Regions from separate parts of the Pseudomonas tohonis genome, predicted to be linked through region 1. Evidence: predicted binding sites of a transcription regulator. Region 1 holds the regulator's gene; the other holds the start of a gene.

Region 1 (4,873 bases):
TTGGGCACCGCAGTCGGGACCTTGCCGGTGCTGTTCATGCGCAGCATCTCGGCGCGTACCTCCGACACCCTGCTGGGTTTCGGTGCCGGTGTGATGCTGGCGGCGACGGTGTTCTCGTTGCTGATCCCCGGCCTCGAGTCTGCCGGGCAGCTGGGCTTCTCCCGCTGGTCGGCGGGGTTCCTGATGAGCCTCGGCCTGTTGTTGGGCGCCAGTGCACTGTTCGGCCTTGGCAGGTTGTTGCCGGAGCGGCAGCTGGAGGTCGACACGCGAACCGATCGCCTGGTGCTGGCGCCGCGCATCCTGTTGTTCGTCATCGCCATCGTCCTGCACAACATCCCCGAGGGCATGGCCGTGGGGGTGGCAGCGGGCGCCGGGCTGGCGGGTGCGGATGGCCTGGCATTGGGCATCGCGCTGCAGGACCTGCCGGAGGGGCTGATCATTTCCTTGGTATTGGCGGGGGCGGGTATGTCACGGGGCTGGGCGATGCTGATCGGTGCGGCATCCGGGGTGGTCGAGCCGCTGTTCGCGTTGCTTTGCGCCTGGCTGGTGCAGGTGTCGGTGCTGCTGTTGCCCTGGGGCCTGGCCTTGGCGGCGGGAGCGATGCTGTTCGCGGTGACCCACGAAATCATTCCGGAGTGCCACCGCAAGGGGCATGAGACCGCCGCGAGCCTGGGGCTGGCGGCGGGCTTCTGTCTGATGATGGTGCTGGATACGGCGCTGGCCTGATCGGCCGATGCTTCAGGCGGCGACGCAGTGAGGCGTCGCGCGGCGGTGTGTCCGCTTGCGCTGCGTGCCTGGCGCCGCCGGGTGGAGGCCTGTCTTCACTCGCCTTCGTCGAAGCGATTGTTGATCAGTTCGATCAGCGCGTTGAGCGCATCGTCGTCCTGCTCGCCTTCGGTGTGCAGGTGGATGGCGGTGCCCTTGCCTGCGGCGAGCATCATCACGGCCATGATGCTCTTGCCGTCCACCAGGCTTTCCGGGTTGCGACCGACGCGGATCTGGCAGGGATAGCGGCCGGCGACGCCGACGAACTTGGCGGCGGCACGGGCATGCAGCCCCAGTTTGTTGATGATGGTGATTTCACAGGCTGGCATCGCGGCGGGGATCCTTTAACTGAGGTCGCGGTGGCGAACCTGGACGTTCTTCAGGTTGGGTTTGAGTGCCTGCCCGAGGCGTTCGGCCAGGTACACGGAGCGGTGGTGGCCGCCGGTGCAGCCGATGGCGACGGTGACATAGGCGCGGTTGCTGGCGGCGAAGCGCGGCAGCCATTTGTTCAGGTAGCCGAGGATGTCCTGGTACATCTCCTCGACATCCGGCTGGGCGGCTAGGTATTCGGCGACGACGGCATCCTGGCCGGAGTGGTCGCGCAGCTCGGGCTTCCAATAGGGGTTGGGCAGGCAACGCACGTCGAATACCAGGTCGGCGTCGACCGGCATGCCGCGTTTGAAACCGAAGGATTCGACGAGGAAGGCGGTTCCCGGCTCGGGCTTGTTCAGCAGGCGCAGCTTGATGCTGTCGCGCAGCTGGTAGAGGTTGAGGTGGGTGGTATCGATCTTCAGATCGGCCAGGTCCGAAATGGGCGCGAGCAGCTTCGACTCGTCGAGGATGGCTTCGGCCAGGGAGCGGTCTTCGTTGGTCAGCGGGTGTCGCCGGCGGGTTTCGGAGAAGCGCTTGAGCAGGGTCTCGTCATCCGCGTCCAGGTACAGCACGTCGCACTGGATATGGCGCGCGCGGGCCTCTTCGAGCAATTCGGGGAAGCGCTTGAGCTGGCTGGGCAGGTTGCGCGCGTCGATGGACACGGCGACCTGCGGATGCAGCAGCTCGGTCTGCAGCAGGGCGCGTTCGGCCAGTTCGGGGAGGAGGCCGGCGGGCAGGTTGTCGATGCAGTAGAAGCCGTTGTCCTCGAGGACATCGAGGGCGGTGCTCTTGCCTGAGCCTGAACGGCCGCTGACGATGATCAGGCGCATGGCAAGGTCCTAGCGTCCGTTCTGGACGTCCACTACCACCTGATACAGGCTGTCGCTGCTCTGCGCCACGCGCAGGCGGTCGCGCACTTCGGTGCGGTCCAGCATGCTGGCGATCTGGCGGAGCAATTCCAGGTGCTCGTCGGTGGCGGCTTCGGGGACCAGCAGTACGAACAGCAGGTCCACCGGGGCGCCGTCGATGGCGTCGAAGTCGACGGGGGCCTCCAGGCGCAGCACGGCGCTGATGGGCGCGGCGCAGCCGGGAAGCCGGCAATGGGGGATGGCGATACCGTTGCCGAAACCTGTCGAGCCGAGTTTCTCCCGGGCGATCAGGCTTTCGAAGATATCTTGCGAGTCGAGGTCGGGAAGTTCGCGAGCAACCAGGTTGGCGATCTGTTCCAGGACACGTTTTTTGCTGCCGCCCGGCACGTTCACGAGGGAACGGCCGGGGGTCAGGATTTGCTCAAGTCGGATCATAGGAAGGGGAATGTCAGCGGGCGGTTGCGCCCTGCTGGCGGTTCAGCTGCTTTTCCTTGTGTTTGATCAGTTGGCGGTCGAGTTTGTCCGTAAGCAGGTCGATGGCCGCGTACATGTCTTCATGCTCCGCATTGGCCACGACCTCACCACCGGCGATGTGCAGGGTGGCTTCGATCTTCTGCTTCAGTTTCTCCACCTGCATGATCACCTGCACATTGGTGATCTTGTCGAAGTGGCGCTCCAGTCTGTCGAACTTCTCGACGACATAGTCGCGCAGGGCGTCGGTCACATCCAGTTGATGTCCACTGATGTTGACTTGCATACCGCTTTCTCCTTATTGCCCGTGTGTAAGAGACAGGCTAACGGGCCTGCCACCGGAACACTTTGGCGTGGATCAATCCGCGTCACATCAGCCGCTTGCGTTCGCTGGAAGGCGCTATCCCGAGGGATTCCCGGTACTTGGCGACTGTGCGGCGGGCCACTTGGATACCCTGTGCTTCCAGTAAACCAGCGATCTTGCTGTCGCTCAACGGCTTTTTGGCATTTTCCGCAGCGACCAGTTTCTTGATGATCGCGCGGATGGCGGTGGACGAGCATTCACCGCCTTCGGAGGTGCTGACGTGGCTGGAGAAGAAGTATTTCAGCTCGTATATGCCACGGGGGGTGTGCATGAATTTCTGGGTGGTGACGCGCGAAATGGTCGACTCGTGCATGCCCACCGCTTCGGCAATGTCATGCAGTACCAGAGGCTTCATCGCCTCGTCGCCGTACTCGAGGAAACCGCGCTGGTGCTCGACGATCTGGGTCGCCACCTTCATCAGGGTCTCGTTGCGGCTTTGCAGGCTCTTGATGAACCAGCGTGCTTCCTGCAGCTGGTTGCGCATGAAGGTGTTGTCGGCACTCGAGTCTGCCCGGCGGACGAAGCCGGCGTAGTGCGGGTTCACGCGCAGGCGAGGGACGGCTTCCTGGTTCAGCTCCACCAGCCAGCGCTCGTTGTGCTTGCGCACGATGACATCCGGCACGACGTATTCGGGTTCGCTGGCCTCGATCTGCGAGCCGGGACGCGGATTGAGGCCCTGGATCAGCTCGATCACCTGGCGCAGCTCGTCTTCCTTGAGCTTCATGCGGCGCATCAGCTGGCTGTAGTCGCGACTGCCCAGCAGGTCGAGATAGTCGCCCGCCAGGCGCTGCGCTTCGCTCAGCCAGGGAGTCTTAGGCGGCAACTGGCGCAGTTGCAGGAGCAGGCATTCGCGCAGGTCGCGAGCGCCGACACCCGCCGGCTCGAACTGCTGGATACGGCGCAGGACAACCTCGACTTCGTCGAGCTCGATCTCGAGTTCGGGGTCGAAGGCCTCCACAACTTCCTCGAGGGTTTCCTCCAGGTAGCCGTCATTGTTGATGCAGTCGATGAGGGTGACGCCGATCAGGCGATCGGTATCGGACATGGGCGCCAGGTTGAGCTGCCACAGCAGGTGGCTCTGCAGGCTCTCGCCGACCGAGGTGCGGGAGGTGAAATCCCACTCGTCGTCGTCGGAGCTGGGCAGGCTGCTGGCGCTGGTCTGGTAGACATCTTCCCAGGCGGTGTCGACGGGCAGCTCGCTGGGGATGCGCTCGTGCCATTCCCCGTCTTCGAGGCTTTCGCTCTCGGAAGTGGGGACGCTGGATTCCTGGAAGCTGGATTCCTGGCTGGCGGAGTTGGGCTGCTGCTCGCTTTCGGCCATGGGGTCGGAGTTGTCGAAGTCCTCTCCTTCCTCCTGGCGTTCAAGCATGGGATTGGACTCCAGCGCCTCCTGGATTTCCTGCTGCAGATCCAGGGTGGACAGTTGGAGTAGGCGGATGGCCTGTTGCAGCTGCGGGGTCATCGTCAGCTGCTGGCCCATCTTCAGGACTAGCGATGGTTTCATGGCAGGGGGCTTAGCACCTTATTCGCCGGCGCGCATGCGCCATCCACTACAGGGCGCCGAGGCGCCACCAGGAAGCAAATTATATGCCTGACCTTGAATGATTTTTCTACTGCTCGCAACTTCTGCGTGCAAGGGCTGGCCTTCAGAGGCGGAATTCGTGCCCCAGGTAGACTTCCTTGACCAGTTGGTTGGCCAGGATCTCTTCCGCACTGCCTTCGGCGATGAGTTGGCCGTCATTCACGATGTAGGCGGTTTCGCAGATATCCAGGGTCTCGCGGACGTTGTGGTCGGTGATCAGCACGCCGATCCCCTTCGCCTTGAGGTGGTGGATGATCTGCTTGATGTCGCCCACGGAGATGGGGTCGACACCGGCAAAGGGTTCGTCGAGCAGGATGAACTTGGGGGCGGTGGCCAGGGCGCGGGCGATCTCGACGCGGCGGCGCTCACCACCGGACAGGCTCATGCCGATGCTGTCGCGGATGTGGCTGATGTGGAATTCCTGGAGCAGGCTCTCCAGCTCGCGATGGC
Region 2 (4,873 bases), 1.3 Mb from region 1:
CCGGGCGCGGCATCCAGGTCACCGCGCTGAACTTCGGCGCCGAGCCGCTCAGCGAGGTCATCGTGCTGCCCAACGTCCCGCCGGGCCCGGTGGTGGACATGATCAACGAGCGCCTGGAGGGCGACCTCACCGAACAGGGCGAACTGCGCCTGGAGCTGGACGGCTATGAAGGCCTGGCCTTGCGCGTGGCGACCAATGCGCCGCTGGGCATGTAAGGCAGGGCACGGCGCCCGCCGCGGGCTCTGACGCAGGAGCGAGCTCTGCTCGCGAAGCGCTCACCCGCCGCCGCTCCCGGGCTGAAGCCCGGGCTAGGGGGCTACGTTCGGTGACCAATGCGCGTTGCATCTCTAGGCGACGCCGATACCGCTGCCGCCCTGGGGCCCCTGGTTATCACGATCGCCGCGATAGGTGCTGCGGGTCGCCCTACGCTTGCGGTTGCGGGAGCCGCCATTGCACTCGGAGCAGGACAGCACCAGATTCCAGGCGCTGCCGTCATCGTTTTGCCAGCCCTCGGCATCCTCGAACAGTCCGCGGACTTCCCTGTAGTCGATGTCGTGCTTGCCCAGGCTCTTGCGTTTCGGCGCCCGCCCCATTTGCTGATTGACCACGTGATCGCCCTCGACCCCCGAGGACGAGACGGGGTAGCCGCACCAGGCGCAGCGAAAGAAAACGAGCTGCTGGCCCCGCACCGACTCCACGAAGAAATTGCCCGTTCTATAGGCGTTATTGATCACCTGGGCCTTGTACGAGGTACCGGGCCAGTCCAGCAGGGTGTGTTTGTTTCCGTCTTCATCGTAGTAATCCGGCATGACATATCGCTCCTTGTGCTGGTGAAACTCCGGAAAGCAACAGACTAGAAGCCAATCGGAACAGCGCAAGGGCGGTGCGAAGACGCAGTTGGGCGGGCCGCGAGCGAAAGGGTCGTCGACCACGCTCACCGGCCCGGAGCGTCAATCGTAGGGCGGGTACTGCTTGCCGGGGGCGCGTGGGCTGTCCGGGTGGTCGCCGCCGGTGGGGACCTGCGGCGGCCCGGGCGGGTCGACCTGCGGGTCGGCGAGGTCGGGGGAGTCGGGGTCGAAGCCCAGCTCGTCGCCCACCTGGCGCCGCGCGCGCTCGCCATCGCGCTCTTTCGGGTAGCCCGGCAGGCCGCGGCGCTCCTCGGGCGAGTCACGCCGGAGCCGGTTCGTGGGGTCGGTTTTGCCCTGTTGGGTCATGACGCCTCTCCTCTGTGGCTGTAGAGGGTTCGAGAGGCGACGGCGGCGGGGGTTCGGCCTATCTGACGCGCGGAGTCGCGTTTTTTTCATCCGGCGATGGCCGCGCCCGCGACGCTGGATTACCCTGGCGGCCTTTCGCCCCCGGGCGCGCGCCTATCGCTGGAGACCCTGCATGTACCAAGACACCGCCACCCTGACCGTCAGCGCCGAACACTTCGGGCGCGAAGCCGAGGCGGTGGACAATGCCCGCGTGGACATCGGCCTGGAGACCGTCTCCCCGGGCGTGATGAAGGTGCACTTCAAGGGCCAGCTGGCGGCCCCGGACGAGCCGACCCACGTCTGCATCACCTTGGACATCGGCCTCACCTACTACGGCCCGATCACCGGTGGCGACGCCAATGCCGAAGGCGGCTGGCTGAGCTTCGAATGCGACATGCTCGACCCCGACCTGCTCAACTGACCGCCCCGGCGCGCCGCTCCAAAACGGGGACCGGCGTGCCCCGGCGCCCCATCATGGTTCAGCCGGCCGCCACGTTCGCGGCCTGACTCCACCGCCACGGCAAGCCCCGCGCACCTTGCCCCGCAAGGGCCGCGCCCGCCCCGCCGCACCCCTTTCACGCAACTGGCATGCAACCTGCTTTTCCCTGGTCGACCCCGCTGGATTTCTCCCTCGGGGTCTCCCGCGCGGTCGCCGATGACCCAGCACAGCGGGACGGATGGCCAGGGCAACGGAGCCCGCACGGCCCTCCCCGACACCCACGAATCCCAGGCAAAGGCGCCTGGAGCCGCTCGACGGTTCCAGGCGCTTTTTTTTGCATTTTTTTCCGCAGGCCCTGGCAGCGGCTTCGACAGAGGAAGGCTCATGAACGCCATCGTCACCCCGATCAAAAGCGAGATCCTGGTCGTCATCGGCAACGGCATGGTCGGTCACCACTGCGTGGAGCAGTTGATCGAACGCGGTGCCCTGGCGCGCTACCAGGTGCATGTCTACGGCGAGGAGCGCCAGCGCGCCTACGACCGCGTGCACCTCTCCGAATACTTCACCGGCAAGGACGCCGGGGCCCTGGCCCTGGGCGAGCCCGGCCTCCATGCCCGCCACGGCGTGCACCTGCACCTGGGCGTGCCGGTGCTGGAGATCGACCGCGAACGCCGCGAAGTGGTCACCGCCGAGGGCCGCCAACCCTACGATCGCCTGGTGCTGGCCACCGGCTCCTACCCCTTCGTGCCGCCGATCCCCGGTGCCGAGGGCCGCTCGCGCCTGGTCTACCGCACCCTCGACGACCTCGACGGCATCCGCGAGGCCGCCGCCTGCGCCCGGCGTGGCGTGGTGGTGGGCGGCGGCCTGCTCGGCCTGGAAGCGGCCAACGCGCTGAAGTCCCTGGGCCTGGAAGCCCATGTGGTGGAGTTCGCCCCACGGCTGATGCCGGTGCAGCTGGATGCCGATGGCGGCGACGCCCTGCGCGCCCGCATCGAGGCCCTTGGGGTGGGCGTGCACCTGGCCCGTGCCACCCAGGAGATCGTCGTCGGCGAGGAATACGCCTACCGCATGCGGTTCAACGACGGCGAATTCCTCGAGACCGACCTGATTGTCTTCTCCGCCGGCATCCGCCCGCAGGACGCCCTCGGCCGCGCCGCCGGCCTGGAGATCGCCCCGCGCGGCGGCGTGGCGATCGACAACGACTGCCGCACCAGCGACCCGGCGATCTTCGCCATCGGCGAGTGCGCCTCCTGGAACGGCAGCGTCTTCGGCCTGGTCGCCCCTGGCTACGCCATGGCGCGCAACCTCGCCGCGCTGCTGGCCGGCCAGCCCCACGAGCCCTTCACCGGCGCCGACCTGTCCACCAAGCTCAAGCTGCTGGGCGTGGACGTCGGCTCCATCGGCGATGCCCACGCCGCCACGCCCGGTGCGCGCAGCTACCGTTTCATCGACGAGGCCAGCGCCAGCTACCGGCGCCTGGTGGTGTCCGCCGACGGCAAGCGGGTGCTGGGGGCGGTGCTGGTGGGCGACAACAGCTACTACGACACCCTGCTGCAGTACGCGCAGAACGGCATCGAGCCGCCCCGGGACCCGTCGAGCCTGATCCTGCCCCGCTCCGAGGGCGCACCGGCCCTGGGCGCCGACGCCCTGCCGGCCAGCGCGACCCTGTGCTCCTGCCACAACGTCAGCAAGGGCGCGGTGTGCGGCGCGGTGGACGAAGGCTGCACCGACCTGGGCGAGCTGAAGGCGCGGACCAAGGCCGCCACCGGCTGCGGGGGCTGCGCCGCGCTGCTCAAGCAGGTCTTCGAGCACGAGCTGGGCGCCCGTGGCGTGGCCGTCGACACGAGCCTGTGCGAGCACTTCGCCCACACCCGCCAGGCGCTCTACGCGATGGTGCGGGTGGAAGGCATCCGCAGCTTCGAGGAACTGCTGGCCCGCCATGGCCGTGGCCACACCGGCTGCGACATCTGCAAGCCGGCGGTGGGCTCGATCCTGGCGTCCTGCTGGAACCAGTCGATCACCGACCCGCTGCTGGTGCCGCTGCAGGACACCAACGACACCTTCATGGCCAACATGCAGAAGAACGGCACCTACTCCATCGTGCCGCGCATCGCCGGCGGCGAGATCACCCCGGACAAGCTCATCGTCCTCGGCCAGGTGGCAAAAAAATACGATCTGTATACCAAGATCACCGGCGGCCAGCGCATCGACCTGTTCGGCGCCCAGCTGCACGAGCTGCCGGATATCTGGGGCGAGCTGATCGAGGCGGGCTTCGAGACCGGGCATGCCTACGGCAAGTCCCTGCGCACGGTCAAATCCTGCGTCGGCAGCACCTGGTGCCGCTACGGCGTGCAGGACAGCGTGGCCATGGCCCTGCACCTGGAGAACCGCTACAAGGGCCTGCGCTCGCCGCACAAGATCAAGTTCGCCGTCTCCGGCTGCACCCGTGAATGCGCCGAGGCGCAGAGCAAGGACGTCGGCGTGATCGCCACCGACAAGGGCTGGAACCTCTACGTCTGCGGCAACGGCGGCATGCGCCCGCGCCATGCCGAGCTGCTGGCCACCGACCTCGACGACGAGGCCCTGGTGCGCGCCATCGACCGCTTCCTGATGTTCTACGTGCGCACCGCCGACAAGCTGCAGCGCACCTCGGTGTGGCGCGAGGGCCTGGAGGGCGGGCTGGACTACCTCAAGGCGGTGATCCTCGACGACAGCCTGGGCCTGGGCGCCGAGCTGGAGGCGCAGATGCAGCAGGTAATCGACCGCTACGAATGCGAATGGGCCAATGCCCTGAAGGACCCGGAGAAGCTCAAGCGCTTCCGCACCTTCGTCAACGACCAGCGCGGCGACCCCGACATCCACTTCGTCCGCGAACGCGGCCAGCGCCGGCCGGCGACCGCCAGCGAACTCCACCTGATACCCGTCACCGAGGAGGTGAATTGATGAGCCAGCCCCACGCCCTGCGAACCACGTCCCAGCCCACCTGGCGCACGCTCTGCGCAGCCCGCGACCTGGTCGCCAACTCCGGCGTCGTCGCCTGGCTCGATGGCGCCCAGGTCGCCCTCTTCCTCCTGCCCGGGGCGGAGGACGGCGAGCGCCTCTACGCCATCGAGAACCGCGACCCGAAATCCGGCGCCAACGTCATCGGCCGCGGCCTGCTCGGCCACATCAAGGGCGAACT

What was found. The regulator sigma-54, encoded in region 1, starts transcription at its own class of promoters, with help from an activator protein. The targets are predictions, from matches to a motif close to ANTGGCATNNANNTTGCTNT.
Region 2: nirB (nitrite reductase large subunit NirB) is a predicted target of sigma-54. The motif match lies at 1,836-1,855, and genes of this name have one in related genera.

Annotation. Positions count from the first base shown of each region.
Region 1 covers NZ_AP023189.1:1,396,982-1,401,854, forward strand. The annotation lists gene HSX14_RS06465 (ZIP family metal transporter) at 1-726, shown strand, start outside; gene HSX14_RS06470 (HPr family phosphocarrier protein) at 822-1,094, opposite strand; gene rapZ (RNase adapter RapZ) at 1,110-1,967, opposite strand; gene ptsN (PTS IIA-like nitrogen regulatory protein PtsN) at 1,977-2,441, opposite strand; gene hpf (ribosome hibernation-promoting factor, HPF/YfiA family) at 2,455-2,763, opposite strand; gene HSX14_RS06490 (RNA polymerase factor sigma-54) at 2,846-4,345, opposite strand; gene lptB (LPS export ABC transporter ATP-binding protein) at 4,488-4,873, opposite strand, start outside.
Region 2 covers NZ_AP023189.1:2,685,863-2,690,735, reverse strand. The annotation lists gene treS (maltose alpha-D-glucosyltransferase) at 1-215, shown strand, start outside; gene HSX14_RS12380 (HNH endonuclease) at 348-809, opposite strand; gene HSX14_RS12375 (DUF6021 family protein) at 951-1,145, opposite strand; gene HSX14_RS12370 (hypothetical protein) at 1,387-1,674, shown strand; gene nirB (nitrite reductase large subunit NirB) at 2,077-4,635, shown strand; gene nirD (nitrite reductase small subunit NirD) at 4,635-4,873, shown strand, end outside.